Regions from separate parts of the Virgibacillus sp. DJP39 genome, predicted to be linked through region 2. Evidence: riboswitches for the same ligand, from Rfam matches in the RefSeq annotation. Region 2 holds a riboswitch; each other region holds the start of a gene.

Region 1 (4,986 bases), on a different contig from region 2:
CCTATTATTTTAATGACATATTTTAATCCCATTTATACGTATGGAGTTGAAAAATTTACTACTGATTGCGCTGCGTCTGGGGTAGATGGCATAATCATTCCCGATCTGCCGCTTGAAGAGGAGTCATTGATAGCTGGAAGCTTACAGGAAAACTCCATTGCTTTTGTAAGGCTTGCTGCATTAACTAGTGGTGAATCACGTCTAGCCGAAATCGCAAAACGATCAGAAGGCTTCCTCTACGCTGTATCCGTCACTGGAACAACTGGCGCAAAGGCTACACATAGCGCGAATGTTAAAGGCTTTTTACAAGGTTTAAAAGAAATTGCTAACGTTCCCGTATTGGCAGGATTCGGCGTGTCCAATTCAGATCAGGCAAAGGAACTAGGCGGAAATTGTGACGGTGTTATTGTGGGTAGTAAGATTGTCGATTTGTTTCATGAAGGTAAACGGGACGAAATTAAAGAGTTAATTAAAAGCAGTTTATAGAAAGAAATTGCATCTGTTTACCATATTGGTGGGCAGATGCTTTTTTGGTTTATTTTGCGTTGTTTGGGGGTGGGTGGCGCAGCGGACTTTTTCGAGCACTGACATGCGGAAATCGAGCACTGATTTTGAATATCGAGCACTGATCAGTCACAATCGAGCACCAAATTGTTGGTGCTCGATTTCTTGAGTCGGTGCTCGATAATTCAAGTTGGTGCTCGCTTTTATTGGATCTGCGCTCGATTTTGGACACAGAGCGCTCGATTTTTTTAGAAAACTCAGCTTACCGCCAAGCTTTAATGGCGAATTATACTGATATCGATTCTAATGAAAACAGTATTGGATTTTTATTTAAAAAACCGATTCATTTCTTTTTCCATGCAAACTTGTTCTACATCTACTGAAAAAGAGTGTTCTAACAATACGCCATATGTTAATTGACTTCCCTTTTTAGGCATATTCACCACAACACGTTTAATGTCTGCGGATAGATCATCAAAAACATAACCTATTAACAACTTCGTAATCTCATACGCATCATTATGATTTGGATCTGCTTCGCATTGGTATAAAACCGTTGCCTGATGATTAAAATCGTCATCAAAAACACGACGATAGTATGCATATCCTACCGGTTCAGCATTTTCACCAAAGACAATTACTGCTTCCCCATTACTCATACTCTTCCAGTGTGTTTGCCATGTATAATCAGCTTTATAAAAAGGCAATTGCCCTGTTTCCTGTGGGATTGTTTTTTTAATAGAATATTTTTTAGTAGTTACTTCGGACTCAATAGTTTGTGGACCATTTAATGAAAAGTTAGCTACTTCATCTTTTATGACATATCCCATATTTTTATACAACTTAATGGCATGTTCATTTTCCTTAATAGCTTCCAGAGTTGCTATCTCCACATTTTGCTCTTCATAGATTGATAGCAGATGGTCCATCATATGTTTGCCCACACCTTGATTACGGTAATCTTTGGCTACACCTGTCCCGCCATTCCATCCTACTTTTTTTCCATTGATGATTCTTATACCAGTTTTAATAATTCCAACTGGTTTGCTGCCATCAAATGCTACAATCGACAATTCTGGTGAAAACCCTTCTGTCACCATACGACTGACAAACCGTTCCAACGTCATTGATAAATCAACAAAATAACCTTCAAACCCCAGGTTCCAGGCTTTTAATACATCCTCTAATGGACATTCCGATAATCTTTTAATTGTAATCATGTCTCACCTCATAATAATTTGATAGATAATTTCCATTTGACACATGTGGCATTTAACGTAGAACAAACGTTAGCATTCACTTAATCAGCAGATTACAATGTCACTTAAACCATTGTTCGATTTGTCCTTTGCCTGCCTTCACTTCAATCTCAGCATAGGCCCCATTAATAAGCGTGACTTGTGGTGGAACATGCCCACAGTCGATGTCATAAACTATTGGGACATTCAGTTCGTTCTCCACATCCCTATAAACATCCAGTACATCATAATTTTCAACCGGGTCATTCGCGCTGCTTCTCCCAAACATAATACCAGAGCAATTTTTAAACCACCCTGCTAGTTTCATTTGAAATAGTGTCCTTCTTAAATCTGTTGTATTCAGCTCACAGTTTTCAAAGTACCATAGAATTGGCTCATTACTGATTGTTTCCTCTTGGAACTGTTGTATATCTCCATAAGGAGTACCAATCAAATGTCTAATTACATCTATGCACCCACCTAACAATCTACCTTTTATAAAAGCATATTCACCTGAAAGCGGCTTCCATTTCGTTTGCTCTGTTAAATGAAAGACTTCTGGCGAGGGATTATCATGATCCGATTTTCTTTGGAACTTTTTAGATGAATACTGCTTAATGGAATCCCCTTGTTTTGTTGATAAAACCTTCTCCCACTTGGCTGTTGTTTCATCTGAATACTCTCCGCGTAAATCAACGAAATTAGTACCATGAGCAGTTGCCATGCCTGTTTTTAATGTCGTTGCAAGCAGTAAGACACTCGTGTCAGAATACCCGAGTATCCACTTTTTTTGAAAGGAATTATATTCTAGTTTATCAATTATTTCAATAAGCAGTTCTCCTCCCCAAGGGGGAACTATAAAATCAATCGTTTTATCTTTCATCATACGATTAAATTCCTTTGCTCTTACTTCAGCTGATGCTGACTTTCCCCTAACCTGTGTCCAAACCGTCTCTCCGCACACTACTGGGTAGTCTTTTTCTTCACTACGCTTGCAAGCTTTTTTTAACATGTCATGCAACTCAGGTTCTAGCCCGGATGACGGCGCAGTAACTCCAACTGTACTTCCCTTTGTTAAAAATGGATAAGTAATCATGAGTACTACCTCCTAGATAATTTCACTAAGTATATCGCACACTCCTAGGAAAATACAGCTAGTTTTTTAAATTGCCTTTACTTTCGCTCTTCGCTTTATTAAGATAGACGTAGAAATTAAATATTAACACTAGGGGAGCAATTTACAGCTGAGAAGAACAATAGTGTTCTGACCCTTATACTCGAACTAAGGTAATACTAGCGTGAGGAAGTGTCGTTGACTGTACTGTGTATATTTTTAACCCAAGTATATACACAGAACCGAACAGACTGCACTCCAATAACAAAAGGAATGCAGTTTTTTTATTTGGGTAAAATAATTAGAGGTGCCAGGCACTTTTACCGGTTACTAGTAAAAGTGCCTGGCACCAAGAGGGGGTGTTTGTTTGAGTCATTCTGAAACTTGGGCTTTTATTGATACGGGTTATAGTAGTGCGTCGGTTAATATGGCGTTGGATGAGTTGTTGCTTGATTGGCATAGTGTGGGGGAAATTCCGCCTACTTTGCGATTTTACGGTTGGTCGAAACCTAGTCTTTCTGTGGGGCATTTTCAAAATACTGAACGTTCAATTGATTTTTCCAATGTGAAACGTCATGGTTGTGAATTTGTACGTCGCCTGACTGGTGGCAGTGCTGTGCTGCATGATGATGAGTTGACCTATAGTATTGTCGTTTCAGAAGACAGGGACTATATTCCGACATCCATCCAAGCGGCTTATTATGTTTTGTCAAAAGGAATCTTAGAAGGGTATAAGCAATTAGGAATCCATGCAGATTATGCTACACCTAAGAAAAGTACAGAACGAACGGATGTCTGCTTTGAAAAGCCTGCCTTCTATGAAATGGTCGTTGACGGCAAAAAGATTTCAGGAAATGCGCAAACACGGAAGCAAGGTGTTCTTCTGCAGCATGGATCTATTCCAATGAGTATTGATAAAAGTATGTTATTTGATTTATTTATTTTCCCAAACGAGAACATTCGAGCAATGAAGCGTAATGCTTTTTCTAAGAAAGCAATTACAATTAACGAAGTCACCATGAAGAACCATACATACGAGGACCTAAAGGAAGCATTTCTTAAAGGGTTTAAGACTGGACTTAACATGGACTTTGTTCCGCTTAAGCTTACAGAGAGTCAATGGGAAAAAGTTCACGATTTGGCCAGGACTAAATATTCTGTAGAAGAATGGAATTTATATCATCAAAGGAGTGTGTGACGGGTGGCAAAACAAGAAGAATACATACGTAAACCAGAATGGCTTAAAACGAAAATTAATACCAACAAATCCTACACTGGTCTAAAAAAATTAATGCGTGAGAAAAAATTAAATACCGTATGTGAGGAGGCGCGCTGTCCAAATATCCACGAATGCTGGAGTGAGAGAAAAACAGCTACCTTTATGATTCTAGGGGACACGTGTACAAGAGGCTGTCGCTTCTGCGCTGTGAAAACAGGCTTACCGAATGAACTTGACTGGGGCGAAGCTGAACGTGTGGCAGAAACAGTGGGAATCATGGGTCTAAAGCACACTGTAGTAACCGCTGTAGCCCGAGATGACTTGAAGGACGGCGGTGCAGCAGTTTTTGCGCAAACTGTCCGCGCAATACGTAAAGCAAATCCCGGTGGTACAATTGAAATCCTGCCGTCTGATATGAAGGGTGATTACGAGAGCCTGCATACATTGATGGACAGTGAACCTGATATCTTTAACCACAATATTGAAACAGTACGAAGATTGACAAAAAAAGTACGTGCTCGTGCTATGTATGACCGTTCCCTGGAGTTACTAAAACGGGTCAAAGAAATTGCACCTAAGACACCTACAAAATCCAGTATCATGGTTGGGCTAGGTGAAACGAAAGAGGAAATTATGGAAGCAATGGATGACCTTTTGGCACATAATGTAGATATAATGACCATTGGACAATATCTGCAGCCTACTAAAAAACATTTAAAGGTTGAAAAATACTACCATCCAGATGAATTTGCTGAGCTAAAGGAGATAGCACTAAAAAAAGGATTCCAGCATTGTGAATCCGGTCCACTCGTCAGATCTTCCTATCATGCAGATGAACAAGTCAGTCAAACATCAGCACAACGAAGAATTAAGTATATGAAGGAATATGAAGCAACTGAAAAGAAACAGGT
Region 2 (4,986 bases):
TTTTCTATTAATATTATGTCTTCCAGGATATCTTCCATCTCTTCCAAATAGTGACTCGAAATAATAATAGACCTTGGATGAGCTAAATAATCTTTTAGCAAGGCTCGGCAAAAATCCTTTCGTACGCTTGCGTCCATTCCAGTCGTCGGTTCATCGAAAATAGTTAACGAACAGCGTGATGCTAGACCAAGAATTATATTAAACGTACTTTTCTTTCCTTTTGACAGACGACTATGGAATTGGTTTGGGTTAAACGAAAAATAATCAAGAAGACGAAAGGCAAGATCTTTATCCCACTTTTCATATAACCTTCCAGCTTCATGCAGTATTTCCAAAAGTGTCAATGAAGTAGGAAGATCCATTTGATCATCAATAAAAATTGTGTTAGCTGAAGTTTTGATATTGTTAAATGGCTGTTCCGAAAACACCTTAATATCACCAGAAGTTTTTCGCCAAAATCCAGCAATTATTTTCAGCAATGTAGTTTTTCCTGCTCCGTTAGCCCCGATAAGCCCTGTAATTTTATTTTCTGTAATAGACATGGATATCCCGTTTAAGGCTATCGTTCTACCGTGTTTTTTAGTTAAATTTGTACATTCAATTATATTCACTCAGTTTCCCCCTTACGTTCATTCATGAAAGACTTGATCATGACAACTAGTTCATCCTCGTTAACATTCAAACGTTCCGCTTCTAACACAATCTCTTTTACTAATCCTTTTAGGTTCTTATCCTTTCTTTTTTTCGTGATAATCTCAATTGCATGATCTGCCACAAACTTGCCCAGTCCACGCTTATTAAAGAGTATGTTCTCATCAGAAAGAATATTTAATCCTTTCGCTGCTGTGGCAGGATTTATCGTATACATTTCTGCAAGTGCATATTGCGAATAAACCTTCTCACCCTTTTCAAACGTTCCATTCAAAATCTCTTCCTCAATCCACTCCGCAATTTGTATATAAATTGGTTTCGTGCTGTCTGTGTTAAGAATCAAGTTTAACCCTCTTCCCATCCAAGTTAGTACATTAGTGTTGTAACTTAGTATATTACCATGTGGAAAATAATGCAAGTTCATAATGGTGCCTGGCACCGCCCGAAAAATGTTAATTAATCATGAAAAAGATGCCTCCCAATTGGGGGCACCCTTTACAAGCCCTTATTCTCCTACTTTTATATATTCTCCAACAGGCCATTTTTCACAAGTGTATGCCATTTCCCAGAAGGACAATTCCAATTGGCAGCTTTTACGAAATGCAGATTTCATCTTTTCTCGTTCCGCTGGGCTGGCTTCAGCGGCTAATCGATCCAATATATTGCGCATTTTTAACGTGGTTTCTGCTACCCGTTCATCTGCATAAAAGGAAATCCACGGAAAAAAAGGATGGTCCTTCCTGGGCTGATATTCTTTCATTAGTTCCTGACCAATTTCTAAATACGTCCATGGACATGGCAAAAGCGCTGCAATCACTTCACCAAGGCTTCCCGTGCAAGCATGATACATCATATGTTTTACATAATGGTCTGCTGTTGGTGGGAGCGGATAGCCTTGTAACTCCTCATATTTAACGCCAATTTGCTCACAAAAATTATTATGGGGATGGATTTCACTATTTAACACAAAGTCGACTTGGTCGTTGAAAAAGCTTATATCTTTCCGGTTTTTTGATTTTGAGATTGCAATCCCATAAATATGGATAAAAGCATTTAAGTATTCATAGTCTGCCTTTATATAGTGTGCAAGTGCCTCTTTTGGCACATCCCCTCTTCCAATCGACTGAACAAAGGAATGATTGAAAATCGCTTCATACACATCTTGATTTTCGTTACGTAATGCTTCAGAAAAAGTCATGTAATACCTCCTAAGGAAATGTGTTTGGAAGCTACTAGAAGAAAGATAAAGTAGATAAATAGAGGATACTTCCTCGCTACTTCCCTGCGCTGGCATTATCCAGATCAGGTTCAAAGGGATCAAGGCGTTTCCTTGTCTCAGCATACTGCACCCCTAGTAGTTCCGAAATTTTCTTATGTGTTATTCAATGGACTTACGTTCTTAACCCTAACCATAACTAAGTAACCAATAATTGCTCCTGAAATACTACTCACCAAAAATGATGGTAAGAATATAAATGCACCAAGTGAGCTACCCATTAGTAGATTTGCATATGGTACCGAAAATAGAGAACCAATTATTCCAGTTCCAACCACTTCTCCCACAACAGCAAATATCTTCCGTTTAAATTTCTTATATAATAATCCCGCTAGAAGCGCACCTATCATACCACCAGGAAAAGCAAGCAACGTTCCAAGCCCTAGCATATTACGAATTAACCCAGTCATAAACGCAATAACCACCGCTGGTCCAGGACCCAGTATTATTGCCGCCATTACATTGATTGCATGCTGAGCAGGGTACGCTTTGGCTATTCCAGCTGGAAACCAAAGTAACTGGGCTCCAATTGTACCAAGAGCAATAAACACCGCCATCGTTGTTAAAAGTCTTGTGCTATACACCTATTCACCTCCTTTAAAGATTTTCTAGTGACCCCATCACCCCCCTTAATATAAACAATCATTATTAGTTGAGCACTCTTGTAGCTAGTTCTAAATCACGCGCTGCTTTTTTATAAGTTCCTCCTTGACTAATTGCCGAAATTACCGATATACCAGTCGCTCCTGCATTGATGATTTCTCCTGCATTCTCTTTTTTAATTCCACCAATCGCTACAATTGGAATGGTTACATTCTTACTGATTTCTATTAATCTTTCTATTCCAATCGGCTTAAGTGCGTCCTCCTTAGTAGACGTTCCATGAATAGGTCCAACTCCAAGATAATCTGCACCTTGTTCTTCTGCCAGGATAGCCTCTTCAACAGTTGACACTGAAACGCCCACATACATACCTTTGGGCAAACGCTCTTTCACCTTTATAATATTTTCGTCCTGCTGGCCAATATGAACCCCATTAGCTCTAAGCTTAATAGCCAACTCAATATCATCATTGACAATGAATGGAACGTTGTTTTCAAGGCAAGTATTTCGCAACTCAATTCCTAACGTTAATTTACCAACCCCGCTTTTTGCATTGAGCCCTTTTTCTCTGTACTGAAAGATTGTAATGCCTCCTTCTATTGCTTGCTGCAGTACATGTGCAGGATTTTCAGAAGTGTTCACACTGCCTAGAATAAAATATAAACGAAGGATCTTTTTATCTAGCATCATTTTTCTTCCCTTCTAAGGTGAAGTTTTGAGTAATAGCCTTTGCCTTCACTTCTTCCTCTGTTAACCCATACAACTCATCCAGAAAGGCTGGCAAAAAGCTTCCAGGTCCAGCGCAATTCTCATATGCTAATTCCGCAGCCACCCCGTAGCTGCTTACAGCTACAACTGAAGCTCCATAATGATTCACTCCTACACTAGAAAATGCACCAACAACTGCTGTTAATAAACACCCTGTTCCTGTTACATATTGAAGCATAGACACCCCGTTATAACACTCGGTATAGCTTTCACCGTCAGTAATAATATCCGTTTCTCCTGTTGCAATAACTACAGCTCCATACTTATTAGCGACACGAATGGCAACATCAGGATCAATCCCATTTGCCATTGAATCTGCACCTTTCATTTCCGAGATGGTTTCTCCTAAAACTGTTATAATTTCGCCAGCATTGCCACGGATAACGCTCACATCAATTTCCGATAAAATTTCCTTGACCGCACTTTTGCGAAAAATTGTTGCACCTATTGCTACAGGGTCTAAAATAACGGTAATCCCCTTTTTGTTAGCGGCTTTTCCAGCGAGTATCATTGATTTAATCTGTTCTCGATTACACGTTCCAATATTCAGCACCAGTGCATTCGCGTGAGCAGCTATTTCAGCGGCTTCTTCAGGTGCATTTGCCATTACTGGTGATGCCCCAAGAGCCAATAAGCCATTTGCTGAAAAATTAGCGACAACCACGTTCGTGATGTTATGAATTAAAGGTTTTTGTTTTTTAATTTCCTTAAGATAATTCATTGAAAATTCCCCCATTTATTTTTGGTAATCCTTTCAAACGATGACCCCAATGGTTTGTTGGTCCATTACCCTTTCCTAGCTTTAAGCTATAGAAAATAGCATCTGTGACAAATAACTTTGCAATCCTGACTGCGTCATAGACAGAACTACCTTTAGCGATCTCAGCAGCGATTACAGCCGAATATGTACAACCAGTCCCATGTGTATGATTGGTATCTATTCGCACTGTTGGAAACCTGTGAATAGAAATTCCATCATATAAAATATCAACCGCTTCTTCACGGGTGTAATGACCGCCTTTTACAACTGCCGCATTGGCACCCAATTCATGGACAATACGTTTTGCTGCATTTTCTGCATCATTAACTGATTCAATTGATTCGGAGAGTAACACCTCTGCTTCAGGTATGTTGGGTGTCACTACTGTAGCAAGTGGGATCAACTGATTAGTCAACGTAAGTATCGAATTTACATCCATTAAGTGATGACCACTTTTTGCAACCATTACAGGGTCAATCACATAAGGAATCGAGTGTTTCCTAATTGTCTTTGCTATCTCTTCCATCATTTCTGAATTGGCAATCATACCTGTTTTAATTACATCTGGCGGTATATCAGTAAGTACACTCTCCATTTGCTGCATGATAAATTTTATTGGTAAATGCTGGACATCCTGTACACCGACTGTATTCTGAGCAACAACTGACGTCACAACACTCATACCGAATACTTCTCTTTCCTGAAATGTCTTAAGATCAGCTTGAATCCCAGCACCCCCAGTTGGATCAGTTCCAGCAATGGTTAGAACTGTTGGAATAGAATGCTTCATACAAGAAACCCCTTTCAGTTTAAAATAAGAAACCCACTAAGGGCTGGTTTTTTTATGATGAAGTTAAGTTATATTTAGTTCAACAAAAAAACCACCCCAGAAATTGGAGTGGTCTGAATATGCAATAGTCAGAAAAAT
Region 3 (4,986 bases), on a different contig from region 2:
TTGGGTGTTGAAAGAATAGACACTAATGAGGTAAAAGCTTTCTTTCTCGTTCCATCTTTCAGGTCTGGCAAAAATGACCCATCGTCGTATAGAGCATCTAGTGAGTCATTTACAATTGAACTTGTATGTTCAGGCATAAGTAAGGTAACCTCCAATAAAATGTTATTTAGAACTCATTCTACTAATGATTTCCCTATTTTCCAATATTTATGCCTTTACTGTTTTAAAATAAGAATACCGCAATCAGCGTGGATATGAGCAGACCTGATACAACTGGTATAAAGTTTTTTCTCACTAGATCCATAACAGATACACCACAAAAACCTGCAATCGCAATTAAAGAGGACCATGCGACAAGTGTTCCTCCACCAGTCCAAATCGCCCCCATTTGACCTATTGCAGCAAGAGTCTCCGTATCAATCGATCCGTTACTGAGAGAAGCTGATAATGCACCAGTTAACGGAAGGCCAGAAAATCCAGAACCGTCTAAACCAGTAATAATACCGATAATTAACACACTAAATCCTGCCAACAATGCACTTTGCGGTAAGAACTCTTGTGTATACTGAACGATGTCAAATAAGAATGCAGGTGGATTTTCATTAACACCAAGTATACTTCCAGCAAAATCAGCACTTCCCAAAAAGAAGAATCCCGCAATCGGAATTACAGGCCCCATCGCCTTAAAGGCAAAGATAAACCCATCTGTTATATGGTTACTAATATAGTCCAGTGCATGCTGCTTACCAAAGGCTACAGTTGCAAGCAGGAGTAAAATAACGGCTACACCACCAATGAATGCAGCACCACCTCCACCCTCAAAACCACTCATCCGACCGGATACTAACTTTGTGTAAATCATATAAATTACAACAGCAAGTAGTGAAATCGGGACTAAAATTGCAAACACCTTACTCCACGTAGTGAGATGTGATCCATAAGCCTTGTTGGTAGTCTGCCTTTCCGTTTCCAACTTTGCTAAATCTTGTTCAATTAACGGACTATCTTTCTTCCGGATTGTTTTTCTGTACATTAAATAGGCGATTAAGATTGCGGTACCACCAGTAATTAGTGATAATACTAATGCTGAATCTGCTACCGCAGCTGTACTTATACCAGCGGATTTTGCTGATAAACTTGGCGCAACCTGCACGATATAATCAGATGACAATGCCATCCCCTGCCCAGCGATTGCGATGGCTACAGCTGCCGTCATCGCAGGCAAACCGGCACGAACTGCTGCAGGAACCAACAATGCACATATCAATGGTACTGCTGGTGTTGGCCAAAAGAATAACGAAATCACATACGTAACTGCAATTAAAACAAAAAACGACACATGACCATTGACCATCATCTTTTGGATTGGTTGAATCATTCGTCTGTCTGCACCTAAGTCTCGCAAAGCATGAAGTAACGCCATCATAAATGTGATAATTAAAAAGATGCTAAACAGCTCTTGCGCTGCAACAAGATTCGCATTAAAAATCGACGTGAATCCATCAACTAAACTACCCTTGTAAACCCAAGCTATTACAAAGGTCCCAAGTAAGGTAGGGAGCACAACCCCTTTTTTGAAAATCATCGTTCCAATAATCACTAACGTGAAAAAAGCATAGAGCCAATGTGAAACAGTTAATTCCATACCCCTTCTCCCTTTCTCACATCCTCTTAATTTTTGAATGTGTTATAACCTATGCATTGCTATTGGCTGGGGTGAAGGGAATTAGTATGGGAGGATTTAAAAAATGCGGATTTAAAGTTGGAATTCCGAGGAATTGTAAAAAATCGAGCAGACCTGAGGTAATATCGAGCACACATGATGGAAATTCGAGCGGCCTCGGAACAAAATCGAGCACACATGGTTTGGTGCTCGATTTCATGTAGTTGGTGCTCGATTGTTGTGGTTGTTGCTCGATTTCTGCAATTCAGTGCTCGATTTATCTAGTTTTTAACAGTGACCATTGTTCAAAAAAATAAAAAGACAGCCATGTTACCAAAGGGCTGTCTAATTTTTCTCGCTTTCTTGCTTTACAGCACAGGCATTACATAGTAGTTTACCATTTTCCTGATATCCATCAAAAAAACCATCTTCACAATATACTTCTTTTCTACAAGTTTGGCATTCACCTATTAATTCGCGCACACGCGATCACCTCTGACTAAAGTATACATTAGAAAACTAGCAGCCTTGATAAGACCAAGACTGCCTTTTTTAAAGTACGTGATATGTGTGTGTATTCTTTACGCTGTGTTTAACATTGTTTTTGGCTGCTTATGGAATAAGAAGAAAACAGCAATTGTACAAATAATAAATGAAGGCACCATGTACGAAATGTTATATAGTAATGAATACATCCAGACAGTTTGACCCTCAATTGCTGATTCAAAAAAGACAACCCCTGCAAAGTAGTGGGAAATAAATCTTAGCCCCGTCCCTACTAATACTCCTAACATGATATAAGTAAGGTACTCTTTCGTTGCTCCATCCTTAACTGCAACTTGCACTTTTTTTGCGAACAATCCTGCAAAGCCCAAAACAGTGAAGGCTATTACATAATCCAAAAATCCTTGCACTGGTGTTAGAATATATGCGGTACCAACAGCGACTTGTAATACTCCCCATAGAAATCCTGACAACAGTCCTCCCTTGATCCCCCATCTAAATGCCACAATAAAGATGGGTATCATCGCAAGTGAAATAGATCCGCCCTGTGCCCATATTTTAAACGACAAAAATGGTGCTAGGTCTAACACAAGTGCTAAGGCTGTAAAGATTGAAACTTCAACTAAAAACAAAATTTTCTTTGATCGCATAACATATACCTCCCCTATTTTTTCCAAACAAAAAAAGCAATGCCTAGGGGAAGTTTCCTGATGGGGAATCCACACACACATCGCTTTTTATCCATCAAAAAAGTCACGATCCCTACGCTAGTACTAACTAACAGGTTCAAAGGGTCAGAACATCTTCATGTTCACTCTCAGCCAATTGGCTCCCCCTGTAGGCTTTTTATATTGCTTTAATCATTAAATTCAGTATAACGGATATCTAGTAGTTTAACAACATCTAAACCACTAAGAGATTGCAAGAAATTCTTCTACATCTTTAACACATAGTTTCATTGCATTTTCCCAGAAATCGGGTTTCGTTAAATCAATATTTAAATGTTTTTCCGCCAGATCCTCTACATTCATTTGACCAGTATCGCGTAATAATGCAATATAGTCTTCTTCAAAATTCCCATTTGAATTCAATGCATGTGCATAAAGTCCCAGGCTGAACAAGTAACCGAATGTGTATGGGAAGTTATAAAAAGGAACACCAGTGATATGAAAGTGAAGCTTGGATGCCCAGAAATTCTCATCGTAATCAGCAAGGGCATCGCCATATGCTTCCTTTTGCGCCTCTACCATTAGTTCATTTAACCGGTTTACGGAAACTAGACCTTGTTTTCTTTCCTCATAAAAACGATTTTCAAATAAGAACCTAGCATGTATGTTCATAAAGAACGCTACACCACGTTGGACTTTATCCTCAAGTAAAGCCATTTTTTCTTCACTATTATGTGCCTGTTTCACAGAGGCATCAGCCACAATCATCTCAGCGAATGTTGAAGCTGTTTCTGCAACATTCATAGCGTATCCCTGGTTCAAACCATGGATATCATTCATCACGTGCTGATGATAAGCATGGCCAAGCTCATGTGCTAAGGTAGCCACATTAGAAGAAGTGCCGGAATAAGTCATGAAGATTCTCGTTTGCTCACTGTCTGGAAAGCTAGTACAAAATCCTCCTGGCCTTTTTCCAGTGCGATCTTCAGCTTCTATCCATTGTTTATCAAATGCCATTTGTGCAAAGTCAGCCATTTTAGGGCTAAACGATCTGAACTGCTCCACAATAAAATCAGCACCTTCAGAGAAGGAATACGTTTTTGCAGAATCAGATAAAGGTGCACCAATATCAAACATGCTTAATTTTTCAATTCCTAATAAATCAGCTTTCTTTTGTAGAAACTTCACAAATGGCTTTTTGTAATCTGAAATAGCCTTCCACATTGCGTCAAGTGTTTCTTGTTTCATTCGATTTATTGCTAGGGGTTCTTTCATAACACTATCCCATTCACGGTGCTTGTATTTCTGCAGACGGAATCCTGCTAAGTGATTTAGTGTTTGCCCAAATAATTCTGCATTTGCTTTCCATGCCTTGTCAATCTGTTCTGCAACATGTTTTCGAACGGAGCGATCAGAATTACTCAATTTATTCGAAGCTTGTCCTACAGAATAAGAGTTCCGCACACCGTCTAATTCCAACTCGACACTCATATTTCCAACCAACGTATCATACATCTGGCTCCAGCCATGATATCCGTCTACTGCTAAATCATTTATCAATACTTCCTGATCAACAGAAAGCTGCTCCTTAGCTTTTTCTCTATTTTCATTTAGTACAAACGCTACCTCCCTTAAAAATGGGTCTGTTAAAAGTTCGTTCCACTTCTCGTAATCTATTTTTACTAATTTTTGATCAAAGTTAGTTCGAATTGCGTCCATTTCTGCTTTAAGCTCACTACGCTTTCCAACTAGTAAATTTGCGTTAACGTCCTTGACGTTTTGAGCACTTAAACAGCTTATGTATGCGAACGCTTCCCGTAACTTTTTCATTACCCCTTCAAATTGGTTAACAACATTTGCTAACATTTCAGGGGTAACGCTATCTGGATCAAAGTTTTCAACGTAAATCGAAAGTTTATCCATATTCACCTTATTTTCTTTCAAATAGTAGTCGAACTGCTCTGAAGTACTTCCACCCTCAAAGATGCTTTCCAAATCCCACGTAGGTACATATGTTTTTTGCATCTAAACTCTCCTTAATTTTTTATTTAAAAATCCACTTTATCCATTATAACGATAATTTGAAATAGTAACATCATTTTCATCTAAATTTCACCCCATACTTTGGATGGGCATAGATATTTACCGTAC

What was found. Region 2 has a riboswitch for thiamine pyrophosphate ahead of tenA (thiaminase II). Riboswitches for the same ligand answer to the same signal wherever they lie in the genome.
Region 1: linked by a shared signal. The riboswitch ahead of ACOI1D_RS06200 (lipoate--protein ligase family protein) and the one ahead of tenA (thiaminase II) in region 2 are both predicted to bind thiamine pyrophosphate.
Region 3: linked by a shared signal. The riboswitch ahead of thiT (energy-coupled thiamine transporter ThiT) and the one ahead of tenA (thiaminase II) in region 2 are both predicted to bind thiamine pyrophosphate.

The regions. Positions count from the first base shown of each region.
Region 1 covers NZ_JBMERP010000012.1:504-5,489, reverse strand. The annotation lists gene trpA (tryptophan synthase subunit alpha) at 1-486, shown strand, start outside; gene ACOI1D_RS06210 (GNAT family N-acetyltransferase) at 831-1,724, opposite strand; gene ACOI1D_RS06205 (S66 family peptidase) at 1,825-2,838, opposite strand; TPP riboswitch at 2,960-3,064, shown strand; gene ACOI1D_RS06200 (lipoate--protein ligase family protein) at 3,284-4,054, shown strand; gene lipA (lipoyl synthase) at 4,058-4,986, shown strand, end outside.
Region 2 covers NZ_JBMERP010000026.1:27,704-32,689, forward strand. The annotation lists gene ACOI1D_RS10490 (ATP-binding cassette domain-containing protein) at 1-611, opposite strand, end outside; gene ACOI1D_RS10495 (GntR family transcriptional regulator) at 608-994, opposite strand; gene tenA (thiaminase II) at 1,157-1,849, opposite strand; TPP riboswitch at 1,914-2,014, opposite strand; gene thiW (energy coupling factor transporter S component ThiW) at 2,023-2,511, opposite strand; gene thiE (thiamine phosphate synthase) at 2,576-3,220, opposite strand; gene thiM (hydroxyethylthiazole kinase) at 3,207-4,019, opposite strand; gene thiD (bifunctional hydroxymethylpyrimidine kinase/phosphomethylpyrimidine kinase) at 4,006-4,848, opposite strand.
Region 3 covers NZ_JBMERP010000035.1:7,393-12,378, reverse strand. The annotation lists gene ACOI1D_RS12300 (Glu/Leu/Phe/Val family dehydrogenase) at 1-137, opposite strand, end outside; gene ACOI1D_RS12295 (hypothetical protein) at 224-1,645, opposite strand; gene ACOI1D_RS12290 (hypothetical protein) at 2,009-2,146, opposite strand; gene thiT (energy-coupled thiamine transporter ThiT) at 2,245-2,817, opposite strand; TPP riboswitch at 2,909-3,013, opposite strand; gene ACOI1D_RS12280 (M3 family oligoendopeptidase) at 3,079-4,860, opposite strand; gene ACOI1D_RS12275 (N-acetylmuramoyl-L-alanine amidase family protein) at 4,937-4,986, opposite strand, start outside.